3 regions of the Paenibacillus mesotrionivorans genome follow, and region 3 is predicted to be linked to each of the others. Evidence: riboswitches for the same ligand, from Rfam matches in the RefSeq annotation. Region 3 holds a riboswitch; each other region holds the start of a gene.
The links. Region 3 has a riboswitch for thiamine pyrophosphate ahead of thiM (hydroxyethylthiazole kinase). Riboswitches for the same ligand answer to the same signal wherever they lie in the genome.
Positions count from the first base shown of each region.

Region 1: another riboswitch for thiamine pyrophosphate. It lies ahead of ACI1P1_RS21415 (acetylornithine deacetylase); the one in region 3 lies ahead of thiM (hydroxyethylthiazole kinase).
Region 2: another riboswitch for thiamine pyrophosphate. It lies ahead of ACI1P1_RS19365 (thiamine phosphate synthase); the one in region 3 lies ahead of thiM (hydroxyethylthiazole kinase).

Region 1 is NZ_JBJURJ010000015.1:77,896-83,404, reverse strand. It holds gene tenA (thiaminase II) at 1-595, opposite strand, end outside; gene ACI1P1_RS21415 (acetylornithine deacetylase) at 592-1,932, opposite strand; TPP riboswitch at 2,013-2,122, opposite strand; gene ACI1P1_RS21410 (Rne/Rng family ribonuclease) at 2,178-3,431, opposite strand; gene ACI1P1_RS21405 (M50 family metallopeptidase) at 3,498-4,412, opposite strand; gene ACI1P1_RS21400 (peptidoglycan DD-metalloendopeptidase family protein) at 4,405-5,412, opposite strand.
Region 2 is NZ_JBJURJ010000013.1:100,058-105,566, reverse strand. It holds gene ACI1P1_RS19385 (winged helix-turn-helix transcriptional regulator) at 1-315, opposite strand, end outside; gene thiH (2-iminoacetate synthase ThiH) at 452-1,579, opposite strand; gene ACI1P1_RS19375 (thiazole synthase) at 1,617-2,387, opposite strand; gene thiS (sulfur carrier protein ThiS) at 2,440-2,643, opposite strand; gene ACI1P1_RS19365 (thiamine phosphate synthase) at 2,640-3,260, opposite strand; TPP riboswitch at 3,423-3,523, opposite strand; gene ACI1P1_RS19360 (iron-sulfur cluster assembly accessory protein) at 3,667-3,969, shown strand; gene ACI1P1_RS19355 (YuzB family protein) at 3,969-4,193, shown strand; gene ACI1P1_RS19350 (hypothetical protein) at 4,930-5,509, shown strand, end outside.
Region 3 is NZ_JBJURJ010000011.1:139,003-144,511, forward strand. It holds gene ACI1P1_RS17420 (RCC1 domain-containing protein) at 1-1,500, opposite strand, end outside; gene ACI1P1_RS17425 (DoxX family protein) at 1,761-2,147, shown strand; gene ACI1P1_RS17430 (hypothetical protein) at 2,265-2,495, shown strand; gene thiM (hydroxyethylthiazole kinase) at 2,599-3,408, opposite strand; TPP riboswitch at 3,491-3,599, opposite strand; gene ACI1P1_RS17440 (cupin domain-containing protein) at 3,665-3,985, opposite strand; gene def (peptide deformylase) at 4,093-4,608, opposite strand; gene ACI1P1_RS17450 (hypothetical protein) at 4,738-5,415, shown strand; gene ACI1P1_RS17455 (guanylate kinase) at 5,467-5,509, opposite strand, start outside.

The sequences.
Region 1 (5,509 bases), on a different contig from region 3:
CCGTCAGCAGCGCCAGCTCCCCTTCTGGAAGCCCCTCGGCCAGCTGGTTCATCAACTCCATACACCATTCATTCAGCTTGGCGAACTCCTCGGAGGCATACATCTCCACCCATTCTCCGTAGAAGGGATGCTCCAATGACCCCGGATGGGCAGCGATGGCAGTGCCAATCTCGCAATAGCTCCATGTACAGGGCAGGAGCGCGGCGGTCAGCTCCGCCAGATTGCCCGCCGCTGCTGCGTTCAGCAGGTAGGACGTATAGGCTGTGGTGACAGGTGCGGGCTTGGTATCCTCCAGCTCCTGCCGGGGAATGCCCAGCCGTTCCGCATACTGGCGGTGCAGCTCCATCTCCACATTCAGCGTGCTGTCCAGAAGCTTGGCAAACAATCCCATGGTGGCAAGATCCTTGGCTTTGATGCTGCCGTAGGCGAACATCTTGGCATATTCCTTCAGATAGGCGTAATCCTGCTTCATATAAAAGGCAAACCGTTCGGTAGCCAGCGTCCCGTCCCGCAGCTCCGTCAAAAAAGGATGCTGATGGCTGGCCTGCCAGATGGTATAGGCTGCGTCATGCAGCGTATCGGTAAACCGTGTCATTGATCTTCTCTCCCTTCGGTTTTGGGGCTGTTGCACCAGACGGCAATAAAACGGAGCAGGCTTTCGGCAAAGGTTAACAGCTCAGCCACGGACACACCCTCGTTCACTCCATGCGCTTCCGACAGAAGCCCCGGCCCGTAGATCGCCGCGGGCACACCCGCTTCCGCCAGCCAGCCTGCGTCAGTAACGGATGGGCTCATGCTGATCTCCGGCTTCCGCCCAGCCGCCTCCTCATGACATCCAGCCAGACAGTCCAAGCCCGGGTGCTGCCGGTCCAGCTCCAGCGAGGGGAAGATTTCCCCCCGGTCCTCAATCATGGAACGCCCGCCCCACTGGAATGTAGGGGGATGCTCCCTCAGCCACGGATCGGCCATGGCCGCATAGCGGATATGTTCCTCGATTTCCCGGGTCACTGCCTGGTAATCCTCATCCGGATAAACATGCACCGTGATCCACAGCCGGCAGCTATCCGCCACAAAAGCGGCATGCCGCCCGCCCTCGATTACGGCGGGATTGATGGTGGTGACTCCCAGCGGGAAGCCGGGATACTGCTTCACTACCGCCCAGTGGCGCTCCAGCTCCTGGAGGCAGCCGATGAGCTTCGCCATCTTCTCGATGGCGCTGGCGCCGAACACACCGCCTCCGGCATGAAGCATGCTAGCCCGCATCCCGTCATGATGCACCTGGGGGCTCTGAACCGTCAGCCAGCCGGTGATAACGCCTCCCTGGCCCTGGATGGCCAGATTGCTGGTGTCCATCACCACCGCATAATCATACCCGTCGGCCAGTCCGCGCTCCGTGATGGAGCGTGTGCCGGCTTCGCCCGCCTCTTCGCCTACGGCGCTTTGGAACTGGAGGTTACCTCCCAATAGGATGCCTTCATCCTTCAAGATGCGGATGGCCAGCAAGGCGGCGGCTAAAGCGCCCTTCATATCCGCCGTGCCCCGGCCAACGGCCCAATCACCGTCCACATGGAGCTTGAAGGGATCACCCAACCATTCCCCGGGCTTTCCCACCTCGGCCACATCCATATGCCCGTTCAGGATCAGGCTGCGGCAGCTGTCCGGCCGGGCTCCCGGCTTGATCCCGACCACCACCGGATCCCCTGGATAAAGCTCCCAGCGGCTGATGCCAAAACCCGCCGCCTCCAGCTCATTAGCCAGAAAATCCTGGGCAACGGCCGTATTCCGGGCAGGAGGGCTGACCGTGGCATATCCCACCAGCCGCTCCAGTATAGCGAGCAGTTCGTCTCTGCTTCCCCTGATCCGCTGAACGGCATGCTGCAGCTTTGCCCCGTCCAGGATTTCCGCCTTTTGCCGTGCTTCCGGTTCTCCCATATGTACGCCCCCTTCGACCTATTTTTTCCAAAAAAATGGATTCTTGGCGCAAGAAAAAACCCTCCGAGAATAGACGAAGGGTGTGGTTTCGTTGTATTCTCTACGCCAGCATTACCTGGTTCAGATTAACGGTCAGGAACAATCGGTTCCAATCTCAGCCGGACTATATCCAGCCCCCGTAAACATATATTCAGTTACATCCACTATACCGGATAGGCGACCGGTTGGCAATTGAAACGTGCGGCTTACGCGTGACCGGGCCTGTGCTTAATCGGCGCCCGACCCGTTCCTCCGCAGCAGGAGCAGGTTTCCGTCAGAAGCTCGTCCAACGCCGGACGGACCTTCTTCCGGGTGATTTCCACCAGCCCCAGCTTGGTCCAGCCCACCACCTGCACCTTGGTGCGGTCCTTCTTCATGCAGGTCTCCAGCTTGTCCGTCACCAGGCGGCGGTGCTTCTCCTCGGCCATATCAATGAAGTCGACAATCACCATACCGCCCATATCCCGCAGGCGCAGAAGCCGGGCAATTTCCTCCGCGGCCTCCATATTGGTTTCGAAAACCGTCTGCTCCAAATCCACGGTTCCCGTGTACTTGCCGGTGTTCACATCAATCACCGTCAGGGCTTCAGTAGGGTCAATCACCAGATAAGCGCCGTTCTCCAGCCAGATCTTACGCTTGTAGGCCCGCTCCAGCTGCTCCTCAATCCCGTAATGCGAAAGCACCGGCTCCGGTCCCTCATACACCTTGACCCGGTCCTGGAGCTCCGGGGCCATGGCACAGATTTGGGCGCCGATCTCGTCGGCGGAACGCCCGTCATCAATAATGAGCTCCTCCACAGAGTCGGAGAACAGATCCCGGACAAGCCGGGGAATCATCCCCAGGTCCCGGTACAAAAGCGCCGGCGCTTCAGCAACGTCTGCCCGTCGTACCAGGCTGGCCCAGATGTCGCTTAAGATGGCCATATCCTTTTGCAGGGACTCCTGGCATTCATTCTCGGCCACGGTGCGGATAATAATCCCGTCCTCCGGTGGTTTGATCTGCATGCCGATCTGCTTCAGCCGGGCCCGCTCCGGCTCGGACTCAATCTTGCGGGAGACCGCCACATAATCCGCATGTGGCAAAAGCACCAGCCAACGCCCCGGCAACGTAAAGTGGGTGGTCACCCGGGCGCCCTTGGTGCCCAGCGGCTCCTTGCGCACCTGGACCAGGATTTCCTGGCCTTCCCGCACCAGCTCGGTGATGGAGGGTTTGACCTTGGGTTTCTTCTCCAGGTGAACCGGCAGCAAATCATCAATATAGAGAAACGCATTCTTGCGCAATCCGATATCCACAAACGCCGCCTGCATCCCCGGCAGCACGTTCACAACCTTGCCCTTGTAGATATTGCCGGCCCGTTCCCCTTCCGCCGGCTGCTCCACGAAAAACTCGGCCAGCCTTCCGTCCTCCATCAACGCAACGGAGCTGGCGCCGGACTCATAACGAACCACAATCCTTTTCAATACGCTATTCACCTCATTGCCTGTTTCTCCATGTAGATATTGTAGCATAAGAGGAATGTGACCACACTAACCGATTTTTTCCCCCTTGCCGCGGCTTCGCCCGGGTCCTATTCCCCCACGGCCTCCCGGCGGGCCGGACATCCGGGACAGATACGCCCGCAGCAGCCTGTCCTCCGGGCATACCTGCAGCACGTCTCCCGTCCGGTCCACAATATACAAGAGATGATGCCGCTCCCGCTTGAAGCGGCGCAGCACATGGGCGGGCTCCTGGTCGAAGGGCACCACCAGCATCTGGGGAGGGTGACCGGCCCGCTGCATCCTGAGGCAGCTTGCCTCCCGGCTAACCAGAAACCGGAAGAATTGATAAGGCAAATGCTTGATGCTGTACCAGTTGCTGAAAAACAAAAACAGCCCGATAGCCAGCAGATTCAGATGGATGCCCCCTGCGGCATAACGCGCCAGCGCTGCAATCACCATAGTCAGAGACAGCAGCAGGCTGGTATGCAGGACCGCCGACAACACCTTGTGGTAGGGCAGCAGATAGCTGAGCATGCCGAGCAACAGCTTCCCGCCATCCAATGGAAGAACCGGAAGCAGATTGAATAGCCCGATCATCAGGTTTGCCTGCAGGAAATATGCCCAATAATCCGCCGATTGTCCCGGTCCCCATTCCAGCATCAAGAGGGCAAAAGCGGCCATCCACGCATTCTGCAGAGGTCCGCACAGCGCCACCACCATCTCTTCCTTGGCCGGAACATTGGCAGACTCCTCCATCTCGGCCACACCGCCGAAGGGCAACAGCTGAACCCGCCTGATCCGCCAGCCGTAGGCCTTTGCTGCGGCAACATGGCCCAGCTCATGGATGGTTACTACCCCGAATAAGGTCAGCATTTCCGCGAAGTAGCCCGTCCACACGGAGAACAGCATCAGGATGAGGAACAACGGATGAAGCCTGTATACAATACCTCCCCATCTAATCAAAGGTTACCACATCCAGGGGATCGATGAATCGCTCATCCTTCATAACCGCCAGATACACATTGGCTGAAGCGGCCTCCATCTCTGCCAGGGCATGACTGATGACCTCTCCGGCCTTGACCCAATCCCCGGTTTGCCACTGGGCCGGCTTCAGCCCGCCGTAAGAAACCCGCAGCCCGCCGGAATGGCGGATGGTCACCAAATAGCCGAAGCCCTCCTTCGGGCCGGCGAATTCCACTCTGCCCTGATCCAGCGCCGCCACCTGGGCGTCCGGCTTAACCGCCAGCCATATCCCCTCCTGATTATTGGAAAAAGGCTTGATTACTGTTCCCCGCACCGGCTGCACCAGTAACGATGCTGATCCGGGAGCCTGAACCTTCACCGCATTCTGGCGTTCGCCGAAGGCGGGCAGGAAGGATGGCGCTCCGCTGAAGGTGCTCTGGTACCAGGCCGCCGCCCGGCTGAAGTCCATTTCTTGGGTCAGCGCTTCCGTTACCACTGCCTGAGCCCTGCGGGTCCAGCCGGCATCCCACTGGAACATCCCCCATACTCCCGCAAAAAGAACCCCCGCCAATACCAGCTTCGCCTGGAACAATCGGAAGAAAGGCCCGCGTCCCGGTGAATGCCCGTTATACCGTTCTCGTTCAGAGGGGCCGCCGCCCGGCCCGTTCCGCTCCTCCTCCGCATACCAGGCCAAGAGCTGCTTTTGGCGCTCCTTCCAGGCCAGCTCCGGATCGCCGCCATGCCCGCTCTCCGGCTGACCCCGCATATATAACGGCAGACCGGGATGCGCCCCGCTGCTGCCCCGTGAACCATCGTCTGCGGAAGCGGGTAAATCCGGCCACTGGCCGGGCACCGGGGGTGGTCCCACCCATCGATCCGCCGGTGAGGCCCCCTGCCCCGCCACAGGAGCAGAAGCTGCTCCCGGCTGTTCCTGGTTGCGGCTTTGAAGCTCCCTTAACCGGCTTTGCCGCCTTCTTTGCACATTGGCCTTTACCTCCATCTGCCTCGCCCTCCTTTAGAAGCCTCTTCCCTTCTATGAGCCGTCAGTTCATCCTATGCCTGTCCCCGGAGCATTATGAGAACAGAAGGAAACCCGG
Region 2 (5,509 bases), on a different contig from region 3:
ATCCTGACCCTTGGGGGTGAGGCGGTATTCCACCGTAACCGGTACGGTAGGGAATGCGTGGCGCTCCAGCACACCCTGCTCCTCCAGATGCCGCAGCGTGTCGGTTAAAGCCTTGGGGCTGATGCCGGAAACGGTCCGCTGCAGCTCGCCAAAACGCTTGGTTCCGCAGAACAGCTCCCGGAGCACGAGAAATGCCCATTTGCCGCCGATCACGTGTAAGGTCTTTTCGATGGAGCATTCAATCACCGCCGGTTGCTTCGGAATGTAGTTGCTGATATTAGAGCGTGCAGCCTTGGCGAGTTTAGGTTGACACATGTAAACGGCCCTCCTTGTCCGATAAGTAGTAGGATATTTACACCTTACACAATGGAGAGAGCAGAAGCAATACTAACCGGTTCTTTTCCCAAAAAAAGGGCCCCCTCCGCATGGAGAAGGCACTTGAAGATTGAATTTACAGACGGATGGCCTGTCCGGCCGGCTCCGCCAGGCAGTCCCAGTCCTTGAACACCGGCTGGAAGCCGGCCTTATACAGCATCAGCCGGATGTCCTCTACACTGCGGTCATCGGAAATTTCAAATTGCGGTGTGCCTTCCCCGGTGTGGCCGCCCACCTCCGTAGAGACTCCCGCAGACATTTTGGTAATGCCCAGATGCACCAGATGATCCCGCAGCTCCCCGTTTTCCCGGGTGGACAGGGTGATTCCGGCCCGGGGCATAAACAGGCGGTAAGCCAGCAGAATCTGGACCAGGTTCCGGTCCGAAACAAGAGACTGGGGATCATATTCGCCCAGATACGGACGGAACCGGGGGGCGGACAGGCTAATTTCGCAATCCCGGTACTTGTCCTGCAGATAACGGGCGTGCATGCAGGCATGGAAGGCCTCCCGCCGCCACTCGTACATCCCCAGAAGCGCACCGATATTCACATTCCGGAACCCGGCCTGACACGCCCGCTCAGGGGCCTCCAGGCGGTTGCGGTACACCCGTTTGGGGCCTTTGACGTGGATCTGGCTGTATGTCTCCCGGTGGTACACCTCCTGGTATAAGGTGAGCCCGTCCGCACCCGCCTCCACCAGCTGGCGGTATTCCTCGGTACGGAGGGGGAAGATTTCGATGCTCACAGACGGGAAGAACTCCCGCAGGACATGGACACAATCCACCAGGTAGTCCATGGGCGTCGCCTGGCGGGATTCCCCGGTCAGCATAAGCACATGCTTGAGGCCAGTGGCGGCGATGGTTTCAGCTTCCTTCCGCAGCTGGTCCATGGACAGCCGTTTGCGGGGGAATTCAAAGTCGGCGCTGAAGCTGCAATACGTGCATTTGTTGATGCAGAAATCGGACACATACATCGGGGTAAACAGCTGCATGGCGTATCCGAAGTGGGTTCGGGTCAAACGCTGGGCCTTCTGTGCCATTACCTCCAGAAACGGCTCGGCGGCAGGGGAGAGGAGCGCCAGAAGATCCCGCTCCTCTAGCCGGTCCCGGGATAAGGCCCGGCGGACATCCTGCGGGCCCAGCTCTTTCCATAGCTCTTCATAGGGATAATGCTCAAGCCGTTCCAATATGGGGCCAAAGCTCATGGCCGTCACCTCCTAGAATAATTGGTGGGGAATGCTGTCAGGCCCCCAGGAATCCGGTGAGGGGGGAGGAGGCAGAGGCTGCTTCCGTTACAGGACCCAGTCCGGACAGGTAAGCCTGGCGTCCGGCCCGGACGGCGTCGCGGAAGGCCGCCGCCATTCCCATGGGATCGCGGGCGGTGGCAATGGCCGTATTCAGCAGGACGGCGGAGGCCCCCATCTCCATGGCTTCTGCCGCTTCGGAGGGTCTGCCGATGCCGGCATCCACAATAACGGGAATGTCCATTTCCTCAATCAGGATGCCGATGAGCTCCTTGGTTCTAAGCCCTCTGTTGGTCCCGATGGGGGAGCCCAGGGGCATGACGGCAGCCGCTCCGGCATCACGCATCCTGACGGCGGCGGACAGATCGGGGCTCATGTACGGCAGCACCACAAACCCCTCCTCCGCCAGAATTTCCGTCGCTCTCACCGTTTCCGCATTGTCGGGCAAAAGATGCTTCTGGTCCTTGATCACTTCAATTTTGACCCAGTTGCCCATTCCCGCCGCCTTGGCCAGACGGGCGATGCGAACCGCCTCCTCCGCTGTACGGGCTCCGGAGGTATTGGGTAAGAGCACCATTTCCTTGGGAATATGAGTGAGAATATTCTCCTCCTGGGATGAGGGGTCGACCCGCCTCAGGGCAACGGTAATGACCTGTGCGCCGGAATTGGCGACTACCTCGGGAATGAGTGCGTTCCGGCTGTATTTGCCGGTGCCGATGAACAAACGGCTGGACAGGGCCTGGCCTCCGATATGAAACAAATCCTCCATGGATAAAAACCTCCTTATAATGGGTGGAAAAGGACAGGGCGAAAAAAGGGTGTTACCCGCCGCCTACAACTTGAACCATCTCGATGCAGTCGCCTTCGGTCAAAGCAGTGCCGTCATACTGCCGGCTGTTCAGCACAGCTCCATTCAGCTCCACAATCACCATCGCCCGCCGCCATTGCGGCAAGGCCAGCAAGTCGGCCATACTGGAGCAATCCTCGGGAGTGTGGAAGGGTTGGCCGTTAATCATCAGCATCATGGGAGATCACCTCCTTTTAAAGCTGCGTCGCGGTAGTCCCGGGCGGCCTGTGCAGGATCGGCGGCTGCTCCGATGCCGGAGAGCACTGCATAACCGGCTGCCCCGGTACGCAGCAGCCCGGGAATATGGGCGGGCTGGATGCCGCCCAAGGCTATGACAGGATGATTCCCGCTTAGACGGACGGTTTCCTCCAACAGGCGGAGACCTCGGGGAGGGACACCCGGTTTGCTGGCGGAATCATATACATGGCCAAACAGCACATAGTCGGCGCCCTCTGCGAATGCCTCGGCCGCCTCCTGGGGGGTATGTACAGAAACCCCCACCAGCAGATGGGGCCACCGGGTTTTGACCGTGGAGGGGCGCAGGCTGTGCCAGGCCAGCTGGACTCCGCAGGCTCCCACTGCCAGCGCCACATCCACCCGGTCGTTAATCACAAGCTTGCCCGGGGACACGCCACCCTGCAGGAGATGCAGGGCCCAGGATTCCATTTCGCGGGCGGAGGCAGCTTTATTCCGCAGATGGATGTAATCTACCCACGGGGCAGCCTGGGCGGCCGCATGGAGGGAAGCGCCGAAGTTTCTGCCTCCCGTGATCATATGCAGCTTCGGGGAAGTCACCGGAATCACCGCCTTTCTTTTTGGAGTAGGGAAAATAAAAAAACTGTCCCCTGGAAAAGGGACAGTTTGGAATCGGTGGAATCGGCTCGCCGTTGGCGGAGGACGGTGCGCAGCATCCTGAGAGGATGGTGTTGCTGCCGCAGTCGCGTCGTCGGGTGTAGCCCAATCTCGTTCCCACTTCCCTACGCTGGAATTGCCCAGATCAGGTTCAAAGGGTCCGGATCAACATCCGTCTCAGCCTTGCGGCCCCCCTAGTGTGAATAACTTATGAACTTTTGCTGCACCCATCATAACACAAGGCAGGGCAGGTGGGAAGGGGAACCGGACAACTCCAGTTGCTTCAAAAAAGCATTATCATATACAATGGGGGATGTACAAGCGGATTGCAAAGAAGGAGATGTGGAAGATGAATTGTAAAATTTCCCGCAACGCGGCCAAAAAGATTCTTGAAGAATTGGAGAAGGAAGAAAATAAAGAGCTGAAGCTGAGGGTGTTCGTTACCCATAAGCACGGGGATCATGCCCATTACGGCATGGACCTGGATACACCCAAGGAAAATGATGCGGTGATTGAGACCGACAAGGGAATCACTGTGCTTCTGGACAAAGATGAGCCCCTTCTGGACGGGATCCGCGTCGATTATTTCTACGTGCCTCAGGAAGGCTTCGCCATCACCAATCCCTCCAAAGGAAACACCGGGGATCACTAATGTCCAAGAACAACATCCAAATCTGCGACAAATGCAAGCATACCCGGGTCAAAACACTTCTTCCCAAGCTCGAGAAGCTGTCGCCGGATGCGGATATTAAGGTGGGCTGCAAATCCTATTGCGGCCCCTGCTCCCGCAGCGCCTTTATATTCGTCAACGGGCGGTATGTCACCGGTGCGACCGAGGATGAAGCGGTCGAGAAGGCCAAAAAATTTATTAAATAGAACAAACACTTCAGAATAGAACACACACTTTACAAAAGAACACACACCCAAAAAGTTCTTGTCACCACAGGCGTGGTTGGCAGGGGCTTTTTTGTGTATTCGAAAGTGGGGGGGCCAATCCGGATGTCTGGTTAGGAGGCCAAGCTAATGTTTTTGGGCCGGCACTTGGCGGCAATCGGCGGAAATCCCTCCGGCCCAGCAGCCGCCATCGCTAACGGAACTGTGCGACGCTTAGAGGCCGGAATCCGCCGCTTTGGCGCGCTAACGGAACTGAGAGACTCTTAGCTGGCTCCGGGGGTGCAAATGAAGGGCAAAATGTGCGCTAAGGGACGTTGAGTTCCGTTAAAAATCAAATTGGTCCCTTTTCAGCCGCTAAGAGCTTTTGAGTTCCGTTAGCGGTTGGAGGGGGGGCAAGCCGTTAGCGGTTGCTGAGATCTGGTTTGAGGTGGGTGACCATTAGGGACTGGAGGGGCTGATTTAGACGGCCAAAACATTTTGCGGTTGAAGGGGCTGGTTCTGGAGAGGAGGCCGCTTCTTTCGATCGTCAATCAGAGGCAAATTGAGTCTATCCGGCAATCAAACATCGGCAATCGGCCGCCTCGAAGTGCGCAGCTGGATTTTTTCGGGCCGGAGGGCATCTTTTTATTGACACGAGAGAGTGATAGGCATTATCATTTGATTTGTTTAAATGATAATAATTATCAACCATAGAATGTGGAGCGGAGGTAGGCGATTCATGCAATCCATCGAGCTGTCTACGTACGAGACGATGTTTGGCGTGACGGACAGACGTGCGGACAAGCCGCTTTTGATGCTGGAGCTGGCATGTCTGGCATCCACGGTAGGGGCGGAGGAGTTTGTGGAGGTATATGGCCCCCGGATCAAAGCGAAAAGCCCGGATGTGTGCGCTACCTATTTTGCCTCGTGGCTCGGGCGCTTGGGTGCAGCTGTGGCATATGCCATGTGGCATGACCGGCTGGACCTCCGGCTGACGCCGGAGGGTGTGTTTCTCCAGATGGAAGAGGCCTCCTATGGGGCATCCATGTCCTTCCGGCTGGTTTGTCCCGATCCTGTGACACTCCCGGCCGAAGGGGATGAGGAGCAGATGCTGCAAGGGCTTGCCGCTTTTTATGGCCAAAGCCTCCGTCCGGTGGTGGATGCCGTTGCGGCAGCGGGAGGGGTGTCGCCTGGTGCCATCTGGGCATTGATGGGCTCCGGGCTCCATTATATTCTGGACAAGTGGCGCTCCGAGGAGACAGATCCGGTGCTGAAGGCCAGACTGGAGACTGTGGCGGATATTCTGGTTAACCGGCTGC
Region 3 (5,509 bases):
GGTGGTACTAGGGCTGGCTGCACCAGCCTCTTGACCCATGCTCTCCACCGCCTCACGCAAAAATACCAGGTCCAGTTTGCCCCGGTCGTCCAGCAGCAGCAGCCGGTCCCCGCCGGCAGCCATCCGTTTCACCGGATTGGTGAGCGTCAGAGGCTGGGAAGAGGAGAAATCCTTCTCCCACAGCCGGACAGCTCCTGTCTTATCCAGCGTAACGGGATAACCCAGGACAAATTGAAGCTCCTGAAGCTCCGCCACTCCCGGTACTGGCCCGAAGGTGCGGTCAGGCTGCATGGCGCGCAGGGTCCCGTCCTCCATAATAAAATAGGGACGTCCGGAGGCAGCCACGGCCTTGCGGACGCCGGTCAGCTCCCCCATGTCCTTCCAACGGTCCAAAATAACCGGAACCCTGCCCAGCTGGCCGTCCATATTCCGGCCCCAGGTATATACCCGGCCTGCTTCATCTAAGGCCAAGGCATGATGATTGCCCGCTTCAAGACCGACAATATCTTCAAGCCCTTGTATTTGTACAGGGTCCAGCACCGTTTCAGTGCCTGGCCCCAGAAGTCCGTCCCCATTCTTCCCGAAGCCCCATACGGTTCCGTCGCTGCGGGTGAACAGATAGGTGCCTTCACCGGCTACAGCCATCTTCACCGCACCGGCAAGCCGCGGCTCTGCTGCAAGCTTTTGCTCACGGGGAAGATAGCGCAAAACCTCGTTATTATCCAGCCGGATCAGCGCCTCATCCTCATAACCGACCGTTACCGATGCAACTCCCTGCAGCAGCAGCACTTTATGATTCTCCGGCTTCAGAATATCCCCGCTTAACCCTGCCGCATACCACAGCCTGCCTTCCTGCTCCTGCACAAAAAGCGAAAAGGATGTTCCGTATATAGCCGATACCCCTGAAAAATTGCCGAAGCGCAGCGGCTTTCCCGTTTCTCTCGGCAAGTACCATAACGTTCCGTCCTTGCGCAGGGCAAACAGGGTGCCGAACATCTCATCCAGCTGCTGGATGGATATAATCTCGGACAAACCCTCCACCTGCTGAAGCGCCTCCTGCTGCTTGGTTCCCCGCTTCATAACATGGCCGTCTTTGCCCAACAGATAATTTTGGGTCACCTGCGTCACCGGCCTGTCAGCGGTTACCCGTTTAGGCCCGGTATCCGCCTCGGGAGAGCCGAAGCCCCAGCCCCAATGCCAGGCAGTGCCGTCCCGGTCAACGGCAAAGGATAGTCCCGGCTTGCTGCCGTAGCCTGCGGCATCGAATATCCGCCCGGCGGCAACGGAGGCTACCGGAACCCGGACCTGGGAGGCCGGTTCCGCTGCTGGGGCGGAGGCCGCCGGTGCAGGAGGGGCGGCTGTAGGAACGGGAGACGGGGCCAAGGATGAGGCTGGGGTCTCCTCCGGCGCTATCCGTTGCTCCCGTTCACATCCGAATAAAAGCGCCCCTGCCAAAATCCATATGATAAATAACGCAGCATATTTGCCAGATTGGACCATGAGGGTAAACCTCCCTCTCTCGGGCTATTTCACGGACAGGACACCCCTGGCCGCTGCTAAGCCCTCTGTTCTACCAATAAAGACGCTTTCATCCACTGGAATGTTTCGGAAGCAGGGATTCTTTCTTTGGATGTACAGGCAGAAAAAATCGCCCACTAAAATATATAATAATTAACTTTACAAAAGTAAGTCGCTCATGCTATTATACTTACATAAAGTAAGTTAATTCAAAAACACAAGATAATCAGGGAGGAATTCTAATGTTGGATGCAGGTTTGTTGATTATACGGTTGGTGGTCGGATTGACCTTGATGGGGCACGGGGCGCAAAAGCTGTTCGGCTGGTTCGGCGGATACGGCCCCAAAGGCACCGGAGGCTGGATGGAATCCATCGGTATGAAACCCGGTGTGGCCATGGCTGTGATGGCCGGATTGTCTGAGCTGGCAGGCGGCCTTCTGTTTGCCGCAGGTCTGTGGCTGCCGGTAGCCGCAGTGCTCATCGCAGGCACGATGCTGGTGGCCATTGTGAAGGTTCACGGCCCCAACGGTTATTGGACCGATAAAGGCGGTTATGAATATAACCTCCTGCTGATTGCAGTAGCAGTGGCTCTGGCCCTGACTGGCCCCGGTCTGTACGCCATCGGCTGATTTGCTGCATAGTGAACGCCGCCTGGGTTATGCCGGGCGGCGTTTTGGCATGCGCATAGAACCTTGGCCGCCAAGCCATAGTATGGGTAAAGATGTGTGTGAAAGGAGGCGGAGAGCTTGTCCCCAGATTTTCAAGAGGAGCAAAAGCACGCAGGCACGGGTTTTCCGGAGGCGGATGCCACTGTAGCGGGCCGCGGGGATGCAGAGGATGACATGGAGGTGGCAGCCTTGACAGGGTTGGCCCAATGGATCAACTGCCAGGGCGACTCAGGAGAAACCGCCGCATTGATGGACCGTCTGAAGGAGGATTTGCCGGGTAAGGTGGAGCGCGGCGGAGAGAAGTCCTGAAGCCATGGTCTTACGCAGGTGCTTCCAACACGAAAAAAAGGCTGTCCCCGTCATGCTCATGACGTTTGGGACAACCTTTTTTTGTGACGGGCTGCTTGCAGGCCTACTCTACCTGAGCCAGGATGGCCGCTTTTTTGACGAAGGCGCCTTCCACCTGATGGAGCTGGTTCAACAGCTCCGTCTGGAAGGTTCCGGGACGGTCGCCGCCGGATACCTTCAGGGCTTCCTCGGCAGCTACGCCATAGTAGGCCAGGGCGGATACCGCCGCCTTGACCAGGTCCTTCTCTACCGCGGCGAAGGCTCCAATCACAGACGTGAGCAGGCAGCCGGTGCCCGTAACCTTGGTCAGCAGGGCGGTGCCGTTGCTGACCTTCCAGGTGACGCTGCCGTCGCTTACGATATCGTCGGCGCCGGTCACTACCACCACGCAGCCCAGCTTCCGGGCTGCCTGGCGGGCCAGCTCCACCGCATCCGCTGCGGTATCGCCTCCGTCCACACCCTTGATCGTGCCGGATTCGCCGATCACGTTGGCGATCTCTGCGGCATTGCCGCGCAGGATGGACACCTTGACCTCGTCCATCATCTTCCGTGCCGTATCCGTCCGGTACGGGGTGGCGCCTGCGCCGACGGGGTCAAAAACCACCGGCACGCCATGAGCGTTGGCCGAACGGCCGGCCACATGCATGGCGTGGACCACGGTTTCATCCAGGGTGCCCATGTTTAGCACCAGGGCACCGGCGATTTTGGCCATATCAGCCACTTCTTCCTTGGCGTACGCCATAACCGGGGATGCCCCCAGCGCCAGCAGCCCGTTCGCCGTAAAGTTGGTCACCACCACATTGGTGATGTTGTGGACCAGGGGCTTCTGCTCCCGTACCTTCATCAGGTTTTGCTCCAGCTCATGTAATTCCATTTTCCGCCAACTCCTCATTATCGGTAGTCCAGCTAGCCGGACGCGTGAACCGCAAAAAAGACGCCTCGCCAATAGCAAAGCGCCTCAAAACGGGCAAGCTCCCTACGCTGGCATGATCCAACAGGTTCCAATGGTAAACGGCGGACAGCCGTACTCTCAGCCCGCTCCTGCGGACTCCCATGCTTCATATGCAATTACGATCATCTTACCAAGAAGGCCTGTGCTTGGCAATGCGAAGCAGCCGTCTTATACAATCCTAGAACTTCACCAGATCCTGACGGATGGGTGTGAAGGTATCCAGCAGTGCGGAGTCCTCCTCCAGCGCTGTCACCCCGTGTTTGGCATTGCTGGGAATGGCGATGGTTTGACCGGCGGATACTTCCGTTTCCTTGCCGTCGATACGGAAGGTAAACCGTCCGCGCAAGCAATAGCTCATCTGCTCATGGGGATGGCTGTGCTCGTAGCCTTCCGCCCCCTTGGCAAAACGCACCTCCATCATCATCAGGCTGCCCACTGCGTTCAGAATACAACGCTTTACGCCCGGCTCCGCATTTTCCCATACTCCGATATTGCTCACTTGTACCTGCCTCCTGTCTATTCTTGCGGCGCACCGCATATCTCTTCTAAGCATACCCATCCTGCCGGGAGATGTCCATAGCTACCCCTTCACCAGGACTCCCCCGGTCAGAGAGGTCTGCTGAGCTTCAGTACCTGCAATAGCGGCACCCGGCCGCTGCCGGATTCATGGAAGAGCCATTGCTCCTGCATGTGGTCGATAAACAGCACCCCGTCCAGATGATCCACCTCATGCTGGATACAGCGGGCCAAATACCCCTCCGCCTCAATAATGACCGTTTCCCCTTGCCGGTTGAGGGTGCTCACCTTTACCCGGTTGGCCCGTTTCACGTTGCCGTAGTAGCCGGGGTAGGACAGGCAGCCTTCGGTTCCCATCTGTTCCCCGCTTTGCTCCAGGATAACCGGATTGATCAGCTCCACCAGACCATCCCCACAGTCCATCACAATGAGTCTGCGCAAAAGACCTACCTGGGGAGCGGCCAAACCCGCCCGGCCGTCAGCCGCATACAGTGTTTCCGCCAAGTCGTCCAGCATCCGCAGCACCCGGGGCGTCAGCTCCTCCACAGGTTTGGCGGTTTTCCGCAGAATGGGATCGCCAAACGGCAAAACCTCTTTTACTGCCATCCTCATACCCCTTTCGTTTGCTCCTGCGCCATATCCTCAATTTCCCTTGTGAAATTGTGCCAACTTATTATAATATTGAAATAATTATAATCACCAAAATTTATTTTCCAGGCGGAAAGGAGTCTTTTTATGAAGAAAAAGCTTTTGGTCACATTCGGAGGAACCCTGCTTCTTTTGGTTGGTATGGCAGCAGGCGCTTTAGCCAGTACGCAGCTTCAGGAAATCCGGGCTTACCTGAATGGAGAGCTGAAGGTTAGATTCAATGGAGAAATTGCCGTTTTGAAGGATGCGGACGGCAACCAGGTTCTTCCCATTACCTACGAGGGCACCACGTATCTGCCTGTCCGGGGAATCGCCAATCTGCTGGAAATACCTGTGAAGTACGATGAGCAAGCCAAAGAGGTCCTTCTGGGCGAGCTTGCGGAAGGTGTTCCGGTTAACCGGGAGGATTTTAACAACACACTCTATTCCAAGGATCCCGCACATACGCAATTCGGTGGCAAAGACTATTCTGAGGTGCTGTACAGCGCACCGGACTCCAATATTAAATATACGGCCTTAAGCCCGGCGGGCAAATATACGAAGCTGGTTCTGCAATTTGCCGCAACAGTCCAGGATGTGGAATCGCTGGAGATCACCGATATTGACAAGAATGCCCTGCTCAAGGAAGTCAAGGGCATTACTCCTTCATCAGGCCTCCAGACCATTGAAGTCACGATCACAGGCGTGAAGAATATTTCCATTCAGGTCAAACAGCCCACAGACGGAGGGTTTATCATTCCGCTTACAACCTCCTACTATCAATAACTGTCACCCGATGCAAATGAACGGCTGTCCATTTCCAGGGCAGCCGTTTTTTTAATCCCATGGTTCCGTCAAAGCGCCTCCAATAGCCTCGATA